Regions from separate parts of the Streptomyces sp. NPDC090499 genome, predicted to be linked through region 2. Evidence: riboswitches for the same ligand, from Rfam matches in the RefSeq annotation. Region 2 holds a riboswitch; each other region holds the start of a gene.

Region 1 (3,865 bases), on a different contig from region 2:
CGCCTCTGCTCCGAGAGCGCCTTGGTGAAGTGGGTGACGGGGCGTTCCACCCGCTCGCCGTCGAGGGTGATGTCGACCGCCTCGTTGTAGAACGCGAGGAGCCCCTGGACGGCGCCGACCGCGGGCAGCGGGTCCGGGTAGCTCCAGACGACGTTCGGCGGGACGTCGCCCTCGCCGCGCCACGACCAGTACTCGGCGGTGCCCTTGTACGGGCAGCCGGTGTGGTGGTCGGTGGCTTCGAGCAGGTCGAGGCGGACGTCCTCGCGCGGGACGTAGTAGCGGGTGGGCAGGCCGGTCTCGAAGAGCAGGACCGGCCGACGGGTGTCCGCGACGACCGTGCCGTCGATCTCGACCACGAGGTGCCGGCTGCTGGGGATGGCGTCCACCCGCTTGTGCGGGTCGCGGGGGTGGACGAAGATCTCTTCCTCCTCCTCGTACCAGTGGTCGAGGCCCCGGCCGACGCGCCGGAACCACTCGAAGGCGATGTGGTCGGCCAGGTCGGCCGCCGGGAAGGTCCAGGCGGCGTTGGCCAGCAACTCGCCGTCGACCTCGACGTCGTAGAAGATCCGCGAGCCGGTGTGGGTACCGGTCGGCGGGTTCTTCGCGGGACGCAGGAGTTCCTCGCGCACCTCCGCGCGCGGGAACGCGTACAGCGGCACGGGAACACCCGGCTCCCAGACAAGGACGGGGTGCCGGCTGTCGACGACCGTGACGTCACCCTTGCGGCCGCGCACCCAGCGCTCGCTCGGCTCCCACAGGAGCCCCTCGGGGGTGGTCCGCACGGCTCGCGCGGTGGGGAATGTGGTCATGACCGGCTCTCCTTCGGGCTTGACACGCGGTGACTTCGGCGACGTAGGGGCGTTTCTCCCGCCAGGCGGCGAACTGCCGGAGCGGCCGGAGAACCAACCACAGGTACTCCCCGACGCTGCCACGGGCACGCTCCCACACCGAGACGGGTTCGAAGCCGGAGCCGTCCGGGTCGGCGAAGGCCGGCAGGGGTGCCACCGCCCGGTGCCGGAGGCGGGTCCAGGTGTTCGCGTTCCCCGGACAGGGCGTCACGTGACGGCATTGACGTACGCCAAGATCGATCCGTAGCATCGCCAACGGCATTGAGTGTCAGCGTCAGGCCCTGGCTCGCTGACCGGCAACCCTCCCGCGCGGTGGGGTGCTCCAGGTGAAAGCCCGGCGGGATCACCGATGACTCCCGCAAGCGCGTGGCCCCGTGACCGGGGCCGGAGACGGGGAGGTTCGACATGCGGCACAGCGATGACTCCGCTGCTTCCCCCGCCGACGCCACGGCGTACTCCCGGCTCGCGCGCCGGCGCCACATCGACCTGAAGCGCTCGACCAGCTGCCTCTGTCGGGCCTGACCGGCCCGGCTGCCGCCGGCTGACGTTCCGTCACCGGTCCCGGCCCCTTCGCGCCGTTCCCTCCCTCGCCGCCGGTTCCCGGCGTCGTCCGCATGCCAAATCCCCTGTCTGCACAGCGCATCCCCGGCCGGAGTCCCGATCCGCCGGGGCCGCACACACCGTCATGCCTCCGCGCATCCGTGCGCGGTCGTGCCCCGGTGACACGAGTAGGAGAAAGCCCTCCGTGACTGCACTTCCGGATTTCAGACCCTCCCGATGGGCGCCCCTGGCCGCGCTCCTGACCACCAGCGTCCTGCTGACCGCATGCGGTTCGGGCGACGACGGCTCCGGCGGCGGAAGCGGCCGGGCGAGGTCCGGCGGCACCCTGACCTTCGCGGTGGGCTCCGACGCCGGCTGCGTGGACCCGCAGCAGGTCGCCGGCAACGACACCATCTACTCGGTGCGCCAGATCGTGGACTCCCTGACCGACCAGGACCCGAAGACCGGCAAGATCGTGCCGTGGCTCGCCAGGAGCTGGGAGATCAGCTCCGACGCGACGACGTTCACGTTCCATCTGCGGCCGGGCGTCACCTTCAGCGACGGCTCGGAGCTGACCGCGCAGGTGGTCAAGGACAACTTCGACGCGGTGCCGGGCCTCGGCGCCCTGGGCACCCTCGCCGAGGGCTACCTGAGCGGCGCCAAGAGCACCACCGTGGTCGACCCGCTCACCGTCAAGGTCGCCTTCAAGCAGCCCAACGCCCAGTTCCTGCAGGCGACTTCGACCCACTCGCTGGGGATCGAGTCCTCGGCGAGCGTCAGGAAGAGCCCGCAGCAGAAGTGCAGCGACGGGGTGGTCGGGTCCGGGCCTTTCGTGCTCAAGCAGTACGTGCAGAACCAGTCGGTCACCCTGGACAGGCGCACCGGCTACGACTGGGGCTCCTCGCTCTGGTCGAAGCAGGGCGCGGCCTACCTGGACAAGCTGGTGTTCAAGGTCGTGCCGGAGGCGGGCGTACGGGCCGGCAGTCTCCAGTCCGGGCAGGTGGACGCGATCAGCAGCGTCGGCAAGGCCAACGAGGCGTCCCTCAAGGGCGGCCAGGTCACCCTCCGGAGCCGCGCCAACCCCGGTGTGGTGTTCGGCCTGGGGCTCAACAACGCGCGGCCCCTGCTGAAGGACGCGAAGGTCCGTCAGGCGATCTCGGCCGCCGTCGACCGGAAGCAGATCGCCGACACGGTCTACCCGACCGGCACCCGGCCCGCGACCAGCATCCTGGCGCACACCACGCCCGACTACACCGATCTCTCGGCGGACCTGGCCCTCGACACGGCCAAGGCCAAGTCCCTTTTGGAGCAAGCCGGTTGGAAGGCGGACGGCGACGGCGTCCGCACCAAGGACGGCAAGAAGCTGGCCCTGACCATCAGCTGGTTCCCCAACGCGGCCACCAACCAGCCCGCGCTGGAGCTGGTCCAGCAGCAGCTCAAGGCGGTCGGCATCGACGTGGTGCTCAAGCAGCTGCCGGTCACGCAGTTCGCCACGACGCTCCAGTCGGGTGACTTCGACGTGGTGTGGGGGAACACGACCCGCGCCGACCCGGACATCCTGCGCAGCTCCTTCTCCACCCGGCTGGCCAACTTCTACCACCTCCCGACCAGTTCGCTGGACACGGCGCTGTCCGCGCAGGCCGCGACCACGGACACCGCGAAGCGTGAGCAACTGATCGGTGAGGCACAGCAGTTGATCGTGCGGAACGCGTACGACGTGCCGGTGGTGGAGCTCCAGACCCAGCTGGGCGTCTCGAACAAGGTGCACGACCTGACATTCGACTCCGGCAGCCGCGTCCAGCTGCACGACACCTGGATCGGCTAGCGCATGCGCCGCTATGTGATCAAACGGCTGGCGCAGGCGGTCGGGGTGCTGTGGGCGGCGTACACGGTGTCGTTCCTGGTGCTGGACCTCCTGCCCGGTGACCCGGTCTCCGCGATGGCGGGTGCCGGGATGGACACGGGGCAGGTCGATCCGGCCCAACTGGCCAGGCTGCGGCACGAGTACGGCTTCGACAAGCCGGTGCCGGTGCAGTACGCGGAGTATCTGGGGCGGGCGGTGCGCGGGGACTTCGGCGACGCGGTCTCCACCGGCCGCCCGGTGACCTCCACCCTGGCCGACGCGCTGCCGCAGACGCTCCAGCTGACCGGGGCCGCACTGCTGCTGGCGGTGGTCCTCGGCGGCGGCCTCGCGGTGGTGGCGACGTACACCTCGCGGCGGTGGCTGCGGCAGTTGCTGCTGTCGCTGCCCCCGCTGGGGGTGTCGGTCCCGGCGTTCTGGGTGGGGCTGTTGCTGGTCGAGGCGTTCTCGTTCAACCTGCACTGGTTTCCGGCGTTCGGCAACGACGGGCTCAAGGGGCTGGTGCTGCCTGCGCTCACGCTGGCCATCCCGACCGGCGCGCAGGTCGCCCAGGTGCTGGCGAAGAGCCTGCTGACCGCGCTGGACCAGGCCTACGTGGAGACCGCGCGCGCCAAGG
Region 2 (3,865 bases):
GACCGGGGCCGAGTTCCTGGTCGGCGATCAACTCACGGCCGCCGACATCGAGTTGTGGGTGGCGCTGGTGCAACTCGACACCGTGCACCGCAACCACCTCGACGCCGCCGCGGTGCACGCCGTCGCCGGCCACCCGGCGCTGTGGGCCTACGCCCGCCGGCTGGCCGCCCACCCGGCCTTCGGCACCCACCTGGACCTCGACGGCATCGCCCGCCGCCACCACGGCCGTTGCCAGGGCCTGGAGGCCGCCGGCGCGGCCGTCCAGATCCTGGACTGGGCGGGCCACGCGGCGGACGCACCCGGCTGTCCGCGCAGGTGAGAGCGGCCCGAACCGTTTCGCCAGTCGGACAGGCGTTGACATTCGTTCGGGCAACTGCGTTACTTGCGGACCAGAACGGTCATGAGCGTCAGCGTCAAGCCCTGGCTTGCTGACCGGCAACCCTCGCACCGCGGTGGGGTGCCCCAGGTGACGACCGGACCGACGACGTTTCGGCAAGCGACGATTCGGTAAGCGCGAGTGCCCCTCGGGGCCGGCACGACAGTGACAGGTGACGGACATGTACGCAGCCTCCAGCACGGCCCAGCGCCGCGCCGACGGCTGCGTACGCCCGTACCCGAGCCCGCTCGTCGCCGACCGCGCCGTCGACCTGCTCCGTGTCAACAGCGCCCTGTGTAGCGCGTGTACCGCACCGGGCTGTGCCCGCTGTCGGGTCTGACCAGGCCTTTCCGCCGGTTCCCCGCAGCTTCGCACCCCAGCGTCCCCGTCGAGACACCGGCCGTCCGGTGTGCCGCCGTCCGCCCCGCCCCGTGCCCCGCGCGCCTCCGCGCACCGCGCCGTGCCCGAACACGGCCCGGTGCGCGGCCCCCGCCGCGGGACACGTGGGTGTCCGACTCCGCCGGAGCCCGCCATGAGTGAACCCCCAGGCGCCACGATCGCCGCCCCCGAGGCACCCGCCGCCGACGAACCGTCACCGCCCCTCGCCGCACAGCGCGTTCAGCAGCTGCGCAGACCGGGACGGTGGATCGCCACCGCCGTCGTCCTGGTCCTGGCCGCCCAGTTCGTGCACGGACTGGTGACCAACCCCTTCTACCAGTGGGACCGCTGGGGCTACTGGTTCCTGCGGCCGACCATCCTCGACGGACTCGCCATCACCCTCGAAGTCACCGCCTACAGCGCGGTGCTGGGCCTGCTCGGGGGCATCCTCCTGGCCCTGGCCCGGCTCTCGAGGAGCCCGGTGCTGCGGGCGGTCAGCTGGACCTACGTGTGGGCGCTGCGGTCCATACCGCTCATCGTGGTCCTGCTCTTCCTCTACAACTTCAGCGCCCTGTACAAGACGTTGAGCATCGGCGTCCCCTTCGGGCCCGCCTTCTTCTCCTTCGACGAGTCGAAGCTCGCCACCGACATGGTCGTCGCCGTCATCGGCCTCAGCCTCAACGAGGCCGCCTACGCGGCCGAGGTGGTCCGCGGCGGCATCCTCTCCGTGGACCAGGGCCAGCACGAGGCGGCCGCGGCGCTCGGCCTGCCCAAGGGCTACCAGTTCCGGAAGATCGTGTTCCCGCAGGCGCTCAGGTCGATCACCCCGAACTACGTCAACCAGCTGATCGGTCTGATCAAGAGCACCTCGCTGGTCTTCTACGTCTCGCTGCTCGACCTGTTCGGCTCCGCGCAGAGCATGGGCTCCACCTACCCCGGCGACATCGTGCCGCTGCTCCTCGTGGTGACCGTCTGGTACCTGATCCTGACCAGCGTCGTCTCCGTGATCCAGTTCTACGTGGAGCGGTACTACGCCCGCGGCGCCACCCGCGCGCTGCCCCCGACCCCCCTGCAGAAACTGCGCGCCGGCCTCACCGAACTGCGCGCCCGCATCCGCCGGGAGGCCGCGGTATGACCACCACCGACACCCTGGAGACGGCCCCCGCCGCCCTGGAGATCCACGGCGTCCACAAGTGGTACGGCGCCCACCGCGTCCTCGACGGCATCGACCTGACCATCCGCCCCGGCGAGGTCACCGTCGTCATCGGCCCGTCCGGCTCCGGCAAGTCCACCCTCCTCAGGGTCGTCAACCACCTGGAGAAGCCCGAGCGCGGCCACGTCAGCATCAACGGCGAGCCGATCGGGGTGAAGCGGCAGAGCGGCCGGCTCAAGGAGCTGAGCGAGCGCGCCATCCTGGCCCAGCGCGGCCGGATCGGCTTCGTCTTCCAGAACTTCAACCTCTTCCCGCACCTGACCGTGCTGGACAACGTGGCCGCCGCCCCCGCCGCCACCGGGAAGCTCGGCAAGCCCGCGGCCCAGGCGCTGGCCAAGGAACTCCTGGAACGGGTCGGCCTCGGCGAGCGCATCGGCGCCTACCCCCGGCAGCTCTCCGGCGGCCAGCAGCAGCGCGTCGCCATCGCCCGTGCGCTCGCCCTGCGCCCCGGCGTGATCCTCTTCGACGAGCCCACCTCCGCCCTGGACCCCGAACTCGTCGGCGAGGTCCTCGCCGTCATCAAGGACCTGGCGACCAGCGGCACCACCCTGGTCATCGTCACCCACGAGATCGGCTTCGCCCGCGAGATCGCCGACCGGGTCGTCTTCATCGACGGCGGCCGGATCGTCGAGCAGGGCCCGCCCTCCGAGGTCCTCGACAACCCGCAGCACGAGCGGACCAGGGACTTCCTCAGCAAGGTCCTCTGAACCACCCCTTTCACCCGCCCCGTCACCTCTCTCATCACCTCACGAAGGACAGCCATGCCCACGCTCCTCACCCGACGCAGCCTGCTCAGAGGCATCACCGCGGCCACCGCCGTCGCCTCCCTCGCCACCGGGCTTGCCGCCTGCGGGGGCGACAGCGACGCGGCCACCACCACCTCCGCCGCGAAGACCGGCGAGGTCGTCATCGGCCAGGTCTCCAACGGCGCCGCCACCCAGACCACGATCAAGGTCTCCGAGGTCAAGTCCATCAGCGCCGAACTGCCCGCCTCGGTCAGGAAGAGCGGCAAGCTCGTCATCGGCGAGGGTGCCCTGCCCGCCGGGTTCCCGCCGCTGGCCTTCGTGGGCAGCGACCAGAAGACCCTCACCGGCTCCGAGCCCGACCTCGCGCGCCTGGTCGCCGCGGTTCTCGGTCTGAAGCCGGAGATCCAGAACGCCACCTGGGAGAACATGTTCGTCGGGATCGACAGCGGCAAGGTCGACGTGGCCTTCTCCAACGTCACCGACACCGAGGAGCGCAAGAAGAAGTACGAGTTCGCCTCCTACCGGCAGGACAACCTCGCCTTCGCCGTGCCGAAGAAGAGCACCTGGAACTTCGACGGCGACTACGAGAACCTCGCCGGCAAGACCGTCTCCGTGGGCGCCGGCACCAACCAGGAGAAGATCCTCCTGGAGTGGAAGAAGAAGCTGGAGAGCGAGGGCAAGAAGCTCACCGTCAAGTACTTCCAGGACAGCAACAGCGTCTACCTGGCCCTGTCCAGCGGCAAGATCGACGCCTACCTCGGCCCCAACCCCGGCATCGCTTACCACAACAAGCAGACCGCGAACACGCCCAACGCCACCCGTACCGCGGGCACCTACTCCGGCGCGGGCGGCAGCCTCCAGGGCCTGATCGCGGCCACCGCCAAGAAGGACAGCGGCCTCGCCAAGCCCCTTGCGGACGCCATCAACCACCTGATCGAGAACGGCCAGTACGCCGAGTGGCTCAAGGCCTACAACCTCTCCAACGAGGCGGTCGCCAAGTCCGAGGTCAACCCGCCCGGACTGCCGCTCGACAACAGCTGACCACCCGTCAGGAAGCAACACCGCAAGGCGAGAAAGGACCGCGCCTCCGTGACCCTCCAGACCGGCCTCCACGGAGGCGGTGCCCCGCTCGCCCCCGACACGTCCCCGCTC
Region 3 (3,865 bases), on a different contig from region 2:
AGCATGTGGTGGACGAACCAGAGCACCGAGTTGGCGATGCCGTTGTACGCGTCGGCGAATACGTCCGCGTCGATGTCGAGCATGCGGACCTGCTGCCCGCCGGTGTCCCCGGCCGGCAGCCGGCCGCCCTCGGCCCGCCGCACCGCCTCCCGGTCGCCGTCGCCGAGCGCGGCGCACACCCAGACCGCGTTCGCGTCCGGCCCGATCGCCGACAGGCCCGAGACCAGCCCGCCGCCGCCCCGTTTGGCGTGCAGCGAACCGTCTTCGCGCAGGTCGTACGAGACCGGGCCGCGATTGGACGCGACCAGCACCTCGGCACCGCCGGTGGAAGCCATGGGGGAAGCCATACGCCTCAACCTAGCCCGGCCCGTAAACGCTCAAACGTACGGCCGCGCCCGACGCGCCGCCGTATACGGCCGTACGGCGAACTCACGCCACGCACGCGGACCCCGCACTCACGCCACCTTGCGCTCGGCGTACTCCGTGATCTCCACCATCGGCGGGCGTTCCTCGGTGTCCACGGAGTACGTGCGGGGCTCGAAGCCGTCCTCGCCCCGTTCGAACTGGGTGAGGGCGGGCCGGATCAGGTGGCCGCGGGCCAGCCGGAGCTGGGCCGTGCGGTAGATCGCGGCGGACATCCGGCCGAGGGCCTGGCCGTCCTGGTGGCGGTGCTTGCGGACGCCGACGTCGACCTGGGCGAGGGCGTCGAGCCCCACCAGGTGCAGGGCGTCGACCAGCATGCCCAGCTCCACGCCGTAGCCGACCGGGAACGGGAGCTGTTCCAGCAGCGAGCGGCGGGCCGCGTACTCGCCGCCGAGCGGCTGGACGAAACCGGCCAGCTGCGGCCAGTGCATGTTCAGCAGCGGGCGGGCCATCAGCTCGGTGACCCGGCCGCCCTGCCCGGCGGCGCCGCCGAGCGGGCGGTCGTACATCGCCTTGACGAGGTCCACGCCCGGTTCGGTGAGGAGCGGGCCGACGATGCCGGTGACGAAGTCGGAGGAGAACTCCCGCAGGTCGGCGTCGATGAAACAGACGATGTCCCCGGTGGTGACCAGGAGGGAGCGCCAGAGGACCTCGCCCTTGCCGGGGACGGCGGGGATGCGGGGCAGGATCGCGTCGCGGTGCACCACGCGGGCGCCGGCGGCCGCGGCGACGGCCGCCGTGCGGTCGGTGGAGCCGGAGTCGACGACCACGATCTCGTCGACGAGCGGCACCTGCTGCATGAGGTCGTGGCGGATGATCGCGACGATGTCGCCGACGGTCTCCTCCTCGTTGAGCGCGGGCAGCACGACGCTGACCGTCTGCCCGGAGGACCGTTTGGCTGCCATGATCTTGTGCAGGGGGCGGTCGGTTACGGACCAGGAGCGGGTGGCCAGCCAGCGCTCGGCTTCTTCCAGCACGGTCAGCGGCTCCTCACTGTCACGGTCACACGACGAGGTGTGATCCATCTCGCGGTTCGGACGACTCTCTCAACTGTCCTGGCCTTCGGTTACAGTCTTGAACAACGCCGATGACCATCGCATGTCCTGGGGTCACCCGGCGTTGACAACTACATACCGCTCATCCAGAGGGGCAGAGGGAAACGGCCCGATGAAGCCCCGGCAACCCTCCAGTCGGTACTCGTAGATCACTGTCGATCGCCGCGAGGCTCCCGGCTAGGGAAGGTGCCAAATCCGTCTCACGGCGAGATGCGTCGTGAGGAAGATGAGGAGAAAGGGCCTCGCCTCACATGGCTGTGCAGACTGTTGCAAGCACCACGGATTCCACCGTCGACCTTGGTCCCGCCGCCGCCCTGAGCTGCCGCGAGTGCGGTCACCGGGTGCCGCTCGGCCCGGTCTTCGCCTGCGAGGAGTGTTTCGGCCCGCTGGAGATCGCGTACGACTTCTCGGCCTACGACACCGAGGAACTCCGCAAGACGATCGAAGCGGGTCCCGCGAACATCTGGCGCTACGCGCCGCTGCTGCCCGTCCCCGCGGACGTGGCGACCAAGCCGAACATCAACCCCGGCTGGACCAAGCTCGTCCAGGCCGACAACCTGGCCCGCGAGCTCGGGGTGACCGGCGGGCTGTACGTGAAGGACGACTCCGGCAACCCGACGCACTCCTTCAAGGACCGCGTCGTCGCCCAGGCCGTCGAGGCCGCCCGCGCCTTCGGCTACACCACCCTCTCCTGCTCCTCCACCGGCAACCTGGCCGGCGCGGTCGGCGCCGCCGCCGCCCGCGCTGGCTTCCGCTCCTGCGTCTTCATCCCGCACGACCTGGAGCAGGGCAAGGTCGTCATGGCCGCGATCTACGGCGGCGAGCTCGTCGGCATCGAGGGCAACTACGACGACGTGAACCGTTTCTGCTCCGAGCTGATCGGTGACCCGGCCGGCGAGGGCTGGGGCTTCGTCAACGTCAACCTGCGGCCGTACTACGCGGAGGGTTCCAAGACCCTGGCGTACGAGATCTGCGAGCAGCTCGGCTGGCGGATCCCGGACCAGCTGGTCGTCCCGATCGCCTCGGGATCGCAGCTGACGAAGATCGACAAGGGGCTGCAGGAGCTGATCAAGCTCGGTCTCGTCGAGGACCGGCCGTACAAGATCTTCGGTGCCCAGGCCGAGGGCTGCTCGCCGGTGTCGGTGGCCTACAAGGAGGGCCACGACGTGGTCCGCCCGCAGAAGCCGAACACCATCGCCAAGTCGCTGGCCATCGGCAACCCGGCCGACGGGCCGTACGTCCTCGATATCGCGCGGCGTACCGGCGGCGCGGTGGAGGACGTCACCGACGAGCAGGTCGTCGACGCCATCAAGCTGCTCGCGCGGACCGAGGGAATCTTCGCGGAAACCGCCGGCGGAGTGACGGTTGGAGTCACCAAAAAGCTCATTGAGAATGGGTTGATTGATCCGGCGAAGTCGGTCGTTGTACTCAACACCGGTGATGGACTGAAGACGCTGGACGCGGTGGCGGGGACCGGACTCACCGCGACCATTCGCCCGAATCTGGAGTCTTTCCGCGAGGCCGGGCTCGCCTGAGTCCCCCGAGAAATAGGGCGTTGCCCGGACCGGAGGTAAAAACGTGAGCGTCACCGTTCGCATCCCCACCATCCTGCGCACCTACACCGGTGGCCAGGCCGAAGTCGCCGCCGAAGGGGCCACGCTCGGCGAGGTCATCTCGGACCTGGAGAAGAAGCACACCGGCATCTCCGCGCGGGTTCTGGACGACCAGGGCAAGCTGCGCCGGTTCGTCAACGTGTACGTCAACGACGACGACGTGCGCTTCGAGCAGGGCCTGGAGACCGTCACCCCGGACGGCGCCGGCGTCTCCATCATCCCGGCCGTCGCCGGAGGCTGACCTGCGGCCCCGCTTGACAGGCTGATCGAATGACCGAACATTACCTTCGGTAACGCCGATCACCGACTGTTCATCCGATTGCCCCCTCCGTGAGAGAAGCGGAGGGGGCAATTCTGTGTGGTTGAGCGCGGTACAGTTGGGGAACACGGTCCCGATCTCCAGGTCGGGAGCCCCGTATTCGATACCGCGAGCCCGACAAGAAGTAGCCAAAGTGCGCGGGTTATATGCGGCTTTTGTGGCCTTTATGGGGCCCGACTTGCCCTGAATTCGGCCGAATTCTTGCTACATTCCGGACCCCTTCCGTCCAGAATTCTCGTCCGATTGACCTGTTGCAGACGGCAGTTGGACAGATACATTCAGCCGCGGTCGACGCGTTCCGGCGCACGCCCCCAACCAATGGGGGGTGAGGTCTGACCCGGATCCGCGAAGTGTGGATCTGTGCAAGGGCCAGTAATAGGGGAGTTAGGCATGGCTCAGGGCACCGTCAAGTGGTTCAACGCGGAGAAGGGGTACGGCTTCATCGCGGTCGACGG
Region 4 (3,865 bases), on a different contig from region 2:
CCCTCACGGCGCACCACCAGTACGAGCCGGCCCAGGTCGGCCCGGCGGTCGACGAGAACGGTGTCGAGCGCAAGGTCAAGGGCTCCGAGAAGCTCCGTGCCAAGCTGAGCAGCGCCTACTACGGCGAGGACAACCAGATCCCGAAGCCGACTGTCGAGGAGTACAAGGAGATCACGAGCGGCCACGGCCACCACTGATCGACCGCGTCGCCACGCCACAGCCGAAGGGCCCCGTCCGTACACCGGACGGGGCCCTTCGCGGTGCCCGGAGCTGGATAGGGTAGGCCCGAGACCGGTTATGTCCCGTACGACGATCAGGAGCGGCCGTATGAGCGCTGTGACCCCCGCTGGAGGCGACACCGCGGCGGGCCGTTCCTGGCCCGAGGTACTGAACGCGCTGCTGTACGGCCAGGACCAGAGCTCCGACGCGACGGCCTGGGCGATGGACCAGATCATGCGCGGCCAGGCCACCGACGCCCAGATCGCGGGCTTCGTCGTCGCCCTGCGGGCCAAGGGCGAGACCGTCGAGGAGATCAACGGGCTCGTCCGCACGATGTACGAGCACGCCAACGTCATCGAGGTGCCGGGCCGCACCGTCGACATCGTAGGCACCGGCGGCGACGGCGCGAAGACGGTGAACATCTCCACGATGTCGGCGCTCGTGGTGGCAGGCACCGGGGCGAAGGTCGTCAAGCACGGCAACCGCGCGGCCTCCTCCGCGTCCGGGGCCTCCGACGTCCTGGAGAAGCTCGGCGTCAACCTCGACCTGACCCCGCAGCGGGTCGCCGAGGTCGCCGAGGAGGCAGGCATCACCTTCTGCTTCGCCGTCAAGTTCCACCCGGCGCTGCGGTACGCGGGCGCCGCGCGCGGCCAGCTGGGCATCCGCACGGTCTTCAACATCCTCGGCCCGCTCACCAACCCGGCACGGGTCCGTGCCCAGGCCGTCGGCGTCGCCGACCCCCGCATGGCCCCCGTCGTCGCCGGCGTCTTCGCCGAACGCGGTCACTCCTCCCTCGTCTTCCGCGGCGACGACGGCCTCGACGAACTGACGACGACCGCCACGTCCCGCGTCTGGATCGTCCGCGACGGCAAGGTCACGGAGGAGACCTTCGACCCCCGTGACGTCGGCATCGGCCTGGTCCCCGTGGAGGCGCTGCGGGGCGGCGACCCGTCGTACAACGCGGAGGTCGCCCGCAGGCTGCTGGACGGCGAGCAGGGCCCGGTGCGGGACGCGGTGCTGCTGAACTCGGCGGCGGCCCTGGTGGCCCTCGACCCGGGCGCCGGGGCACTGGCCGAGCAGCTCCGGGCCGGCATGGACAGGGCGGCGGAGTCGATCGACTCGGGTGCGGCCAAGCGGGTGCTTGAGCGCTGGGCAGCCGCGACGAACAAGTAAGGGGCACGGCCGACGGTGCGGAGGCGCGGTCAGGCCCCGCCGGGCCCCGCCGTCGTGGTTGATCGCCGTTGCGGCGGAAAGAGGAAGACCGGCGCCGATGCTGGTGAAGTCGGCGACCGGCCTGGGTCTCATCCCGCCGCAACGGCACGCAACCCGACACGGTGTTGCCGACGGTGCCCAGCCGGCCAGGCTCCCGTCCCGTCATCCGGACACGGGTTGCGCGTCGGCGATCACTTCACCTAGGTTTTTTGCAGGTCATGAGTGACAGTCATGAGGCCCCGGCCGACTGTCCGGCAACCCTCCGTCCGTGGCGGGGTGCCCCGGGTGAAGACCAGGCCGTAGGCAGCGAGGTCTACGGCAAGCGCGGACCCCTCACGAAACACCAGGGGTCCTGGTCGTCGAGGGAGCCTTCTGTGAGCAAGCGAATGCGATAGGGCGCCGAGCCCCGCCTCCGCACACCCCTTTCACCCTTCCCCGTGCTTGAGCCGTACCGGTTCGCGCGGTGATTCCCCTTGCCTCTCACAGGAGTTCCGCCATGTCCGTCTCCACCGCTGTCGCCGCCCAGTCCGTCTGTGCCCCCCTGCCCGTTCTGGGCCGCGATGTCACCGTCCCGCTCGTCACCGGCGGCGAGGTCGCCTATGCCGCCCTCGACTACGCGGCCAGCGCCCCCGCCCTGCAGCGGGTCTGGGACGACGTCGCGGCGTACGCGCCCTACTACGGCAGCGTCCACCGAGGCGCCGGCTACCTCTCCCAGCTCTCCACGGACCTCTTCGAGAACGCCCGCCGGGCCGTCGCCGAGTTCCTGGACTGCCGCCCCGACGACCAGCTGGTCTTCACCCGCTCCACCACGGACTCCCTGAACCTCCTGGCCCGTGCCCTGCCCGCCGGCTGTCAGGTCTTCGTCTTCGAGACCGAGCACCACGCCTCCCTGCTGCCCTGGCAGGACGCCCGCGTCACCTACCTCGACGCGCCCCGCACCCCGCGCCAGGCCGTCGAGACCCTGGAACGCGCCCTCGCCGACCGCGATCCCCACGGCCCGGCCCTGGTCTGCGTCACCGGCGCGTCCAACGTCACCGGCGAACTGTGGCCCGTACGGGAGCTCGCGGCCGCCGCGCACGCCCACGGCGCCCGGATCGTCCTGGACGCCGCCCAGCTGGCCCCGCACCACCCCGTCTCCGTCCAGGACCTGGACGTCGACTGGGTCGCCTTCTCCGGCCACAAGCTGTACGCCCCCTTCGGCTCCGGCGTCCTCGCCGGCCGCGCCGACTGGCTCCAGGCCGCCGAGCCCTACCTCGCGGGCGGCGGCGCCAGCCGCAAGGTCACCCGGCGCGAGGACGGGGGAGTGGCCGTGGAGTGGCACGAGAGCGCGGCGCGGCACGAGGCGGGCTCGCCCAACGTGATCGGCGCCTACTCCATCGCCGCCGCCTGCAAGGCACTCACCGAGGCGGGCTTCGGCACGCTGGTCGCCCGCGAGCAGTACCTGATCGAGAAGGTGCGGGCGGGGCTGGCCGGGGTCCCCGAGGTCCGGGTCCTCTCGCTCTTCGGCGACGACGCCCCCCGCGTCGGCGTGCTCAGCTTCGTGGTGGACGGCTGGAACAGCTCCCACTTCGCCGCGGCCCTCTCCGCCGAGTACGGCATCGGCGTCCGCGACGGCCTCTTCTGCGCCCACCCGCTGGTCAGGACCCTGCTGGGCACCGACCCGCAGACCCAGGGCGAGTGCGGGGCGCCGGAGGCGGCACCGGGCGAGAAGTCCCTCAACGCGATCCGCGTGAGCTTCGGGGCGGGGACGCCGGACGAGCACGTGGAGCGCTTCGTGAACGCCGTGAAGGAACTGGTTGCCCACGGCGCCAAGTGGACGTACCGCACGGAAGAGGGCCGCTGCGTCCCGGCGGTGTGATCCAGGCCGACCTCAGGGGCAGCGCCCCGTCAGGGGCGCGGGGAACTGCGCGGCAAGCCCCCACCGGTCCGCAGTGTCGTCTCTGCGGGTGCGTCGTGGCTGATCGCGCAGTTCCCCGCGCCCCCAAAAGAAAAGAAGGGCACGCTGCAGCCGGCGGCGCCTACTAGCTGTCCAGGCCGATCGCGAACGCCGCCTCCAGGTCGTGCTGGGAGTACGTGCGGAACGCGACGTGCGTGTCCGTGCCCTCCACGCCCTGGATCTTGCTGATGCGGCCCGGGATCACCTCGGCCAGGTCCTCGTGCTCGCGCACCCGGACCATGGCGATCAGGTCGTACGTACCGGTGACGGAGAAGACCTCGCTGACGCTGTCCAGCGCGGCGATCTGTTCCGCGATCTCGGGGATCCGGTCCACGCTGGTCTTGATGAGGACGATCGCGGTGATCACGGCTGGTTCTCTCCCTCGGGTGCCGGAGCTGGGGCGACCTTCACTTTAGTGGTACGGCCGTACCGCACCCACGCGTAACCGAACCCGAGTCCGAAGCCGACCAGGTGGGCGAGGTAGGCCACGCCGGGGCC

Evidence for each region. A riboswitch is a leader RNA that binds a small molecule or an ion and turns the genes downstream of it on or off. The one in region 2 is predicted to bind S-adenosylmethionine.
Region 1: another riboswitch for S-adenosylmethionine. It lies ahead of ACIQVL_RS37175 (putative leader peptide); the one in region 2 lies ahead of ACIQVL_RS20575 (amino acid ABC transporter permease).
Region 3: another riboswitch for S-adenosylmethionine. It lies ahead of thrC (threonine synthase); the one in region 2 lies ahead of ACIQVL_RS20575 (amino acid ABC transporter permease).
Region 4: another riboswitch for S-adenosylmethionine. It lies ahead of ACIQVL_RS02080 (aminotransferase class V-fold PLP-dependent enzyme); the one in region 2 lies ahead of ACIQVL_RS20575 (amino acid ABC transporter permease).

The regions. Positions count from the first base shown of each region.
Region 1 covers NZ_JBIVXP010000014.1:14,053-17,917, reverse strand. Annotated here, with positions in the region: gene ACIQVL_RS37180 (DUF427 domain-containing protein) at 1-809, opposite strand, end outside; SAM riboswitch class IV at 1,106-1,219, shown strand; gene ACIQVL_RS37175 (putative leader peptide) at 1,254-1,370, shown strand; gene ACIQVL_RS37170 (ABC transporter substrate-binding protein) at 1,594-3,213, shown strand; gene ACIQVL_RS37165 (ABC transporter permease) at 3,217-3,865, shown strand, end outside.
Region 2 covers NZ_JBIVXP010000005.1:281,566-285,430, forward strand. Annotated here, with positions in the region: gene ACIQVL_RS20570 (glutathione S-transferase C-terminal domain-containing protein) at 1-319, shown strand, start outside; SAM riboswitch class IV at 397-520, shown strand; gene ACIQVL_RS20575 (amino acid ABC transporter permease) at 909-1,889, shown strand; gene ACIQVL_RS20580 (amino acid ABC transporter ATP-binding protein) at 1,886-2,674, shown strand; gene ACIQVL_RS20585 (ABC transporter substrate-binding protein) at 2,729-3,754, shown strand; gene ACIQVL_RS20590 (GNAT family N-acetyltransferase) at 3,803-3,865, shown strand, end outside.
Region 3 covers NZ_JBIVXP010000007.1:168,327-172,191, forward strand. Annotated here, with positions in the region: gene ACIQVL_RS26065 (trehalose-6-phosphate synthase) at 1-335, opposite strand, end outside; gene ACIQVL_RS26070 (glucosyl-3-phosphoglycerate synthase) at 456-1,400, opposite strand; SAM riboswitch class I at 1,558-1,711, shown strand; gene thrC (threonine synthase) at 1,730-3,013, shown strand; gene ACIQVL_RS26080 (MoaD/ThiS family protein) at 3,057-3,332, shown strand; gene ACIQVL_RS26085 (cold-shock protein) at 3,801-3,865, shown strand, end outside.
Region 4 covers NZ_JBIVXP010000001.1:452,368-456,232, reverse strand. Annotated here, with positions in the region: gene ACIQVL_RS02090 (cytochrome bc complex cytochrome b subunit) at 1-197, shown strand, start outside; gene trpD (anthranilate phosphoribosyltransferase) at 328-1,392, shown strand; SAM riboswitch class IV at 1,646-1,762, shown strand; gene ACIQVL_RS02080 (aminotransferase class V-fold PLP-dependent enzyme) at 1,928-3,289, shown strand; gene ACIQVL_RS02075 (Lrp/AsnC family transcriptional regulator) at 3,453-3,734, opposite strand; gene ACIQVL_RS02070 (rhomboid family intramembrane serine protease) at 3,731-3,865, opposite strand, start outside.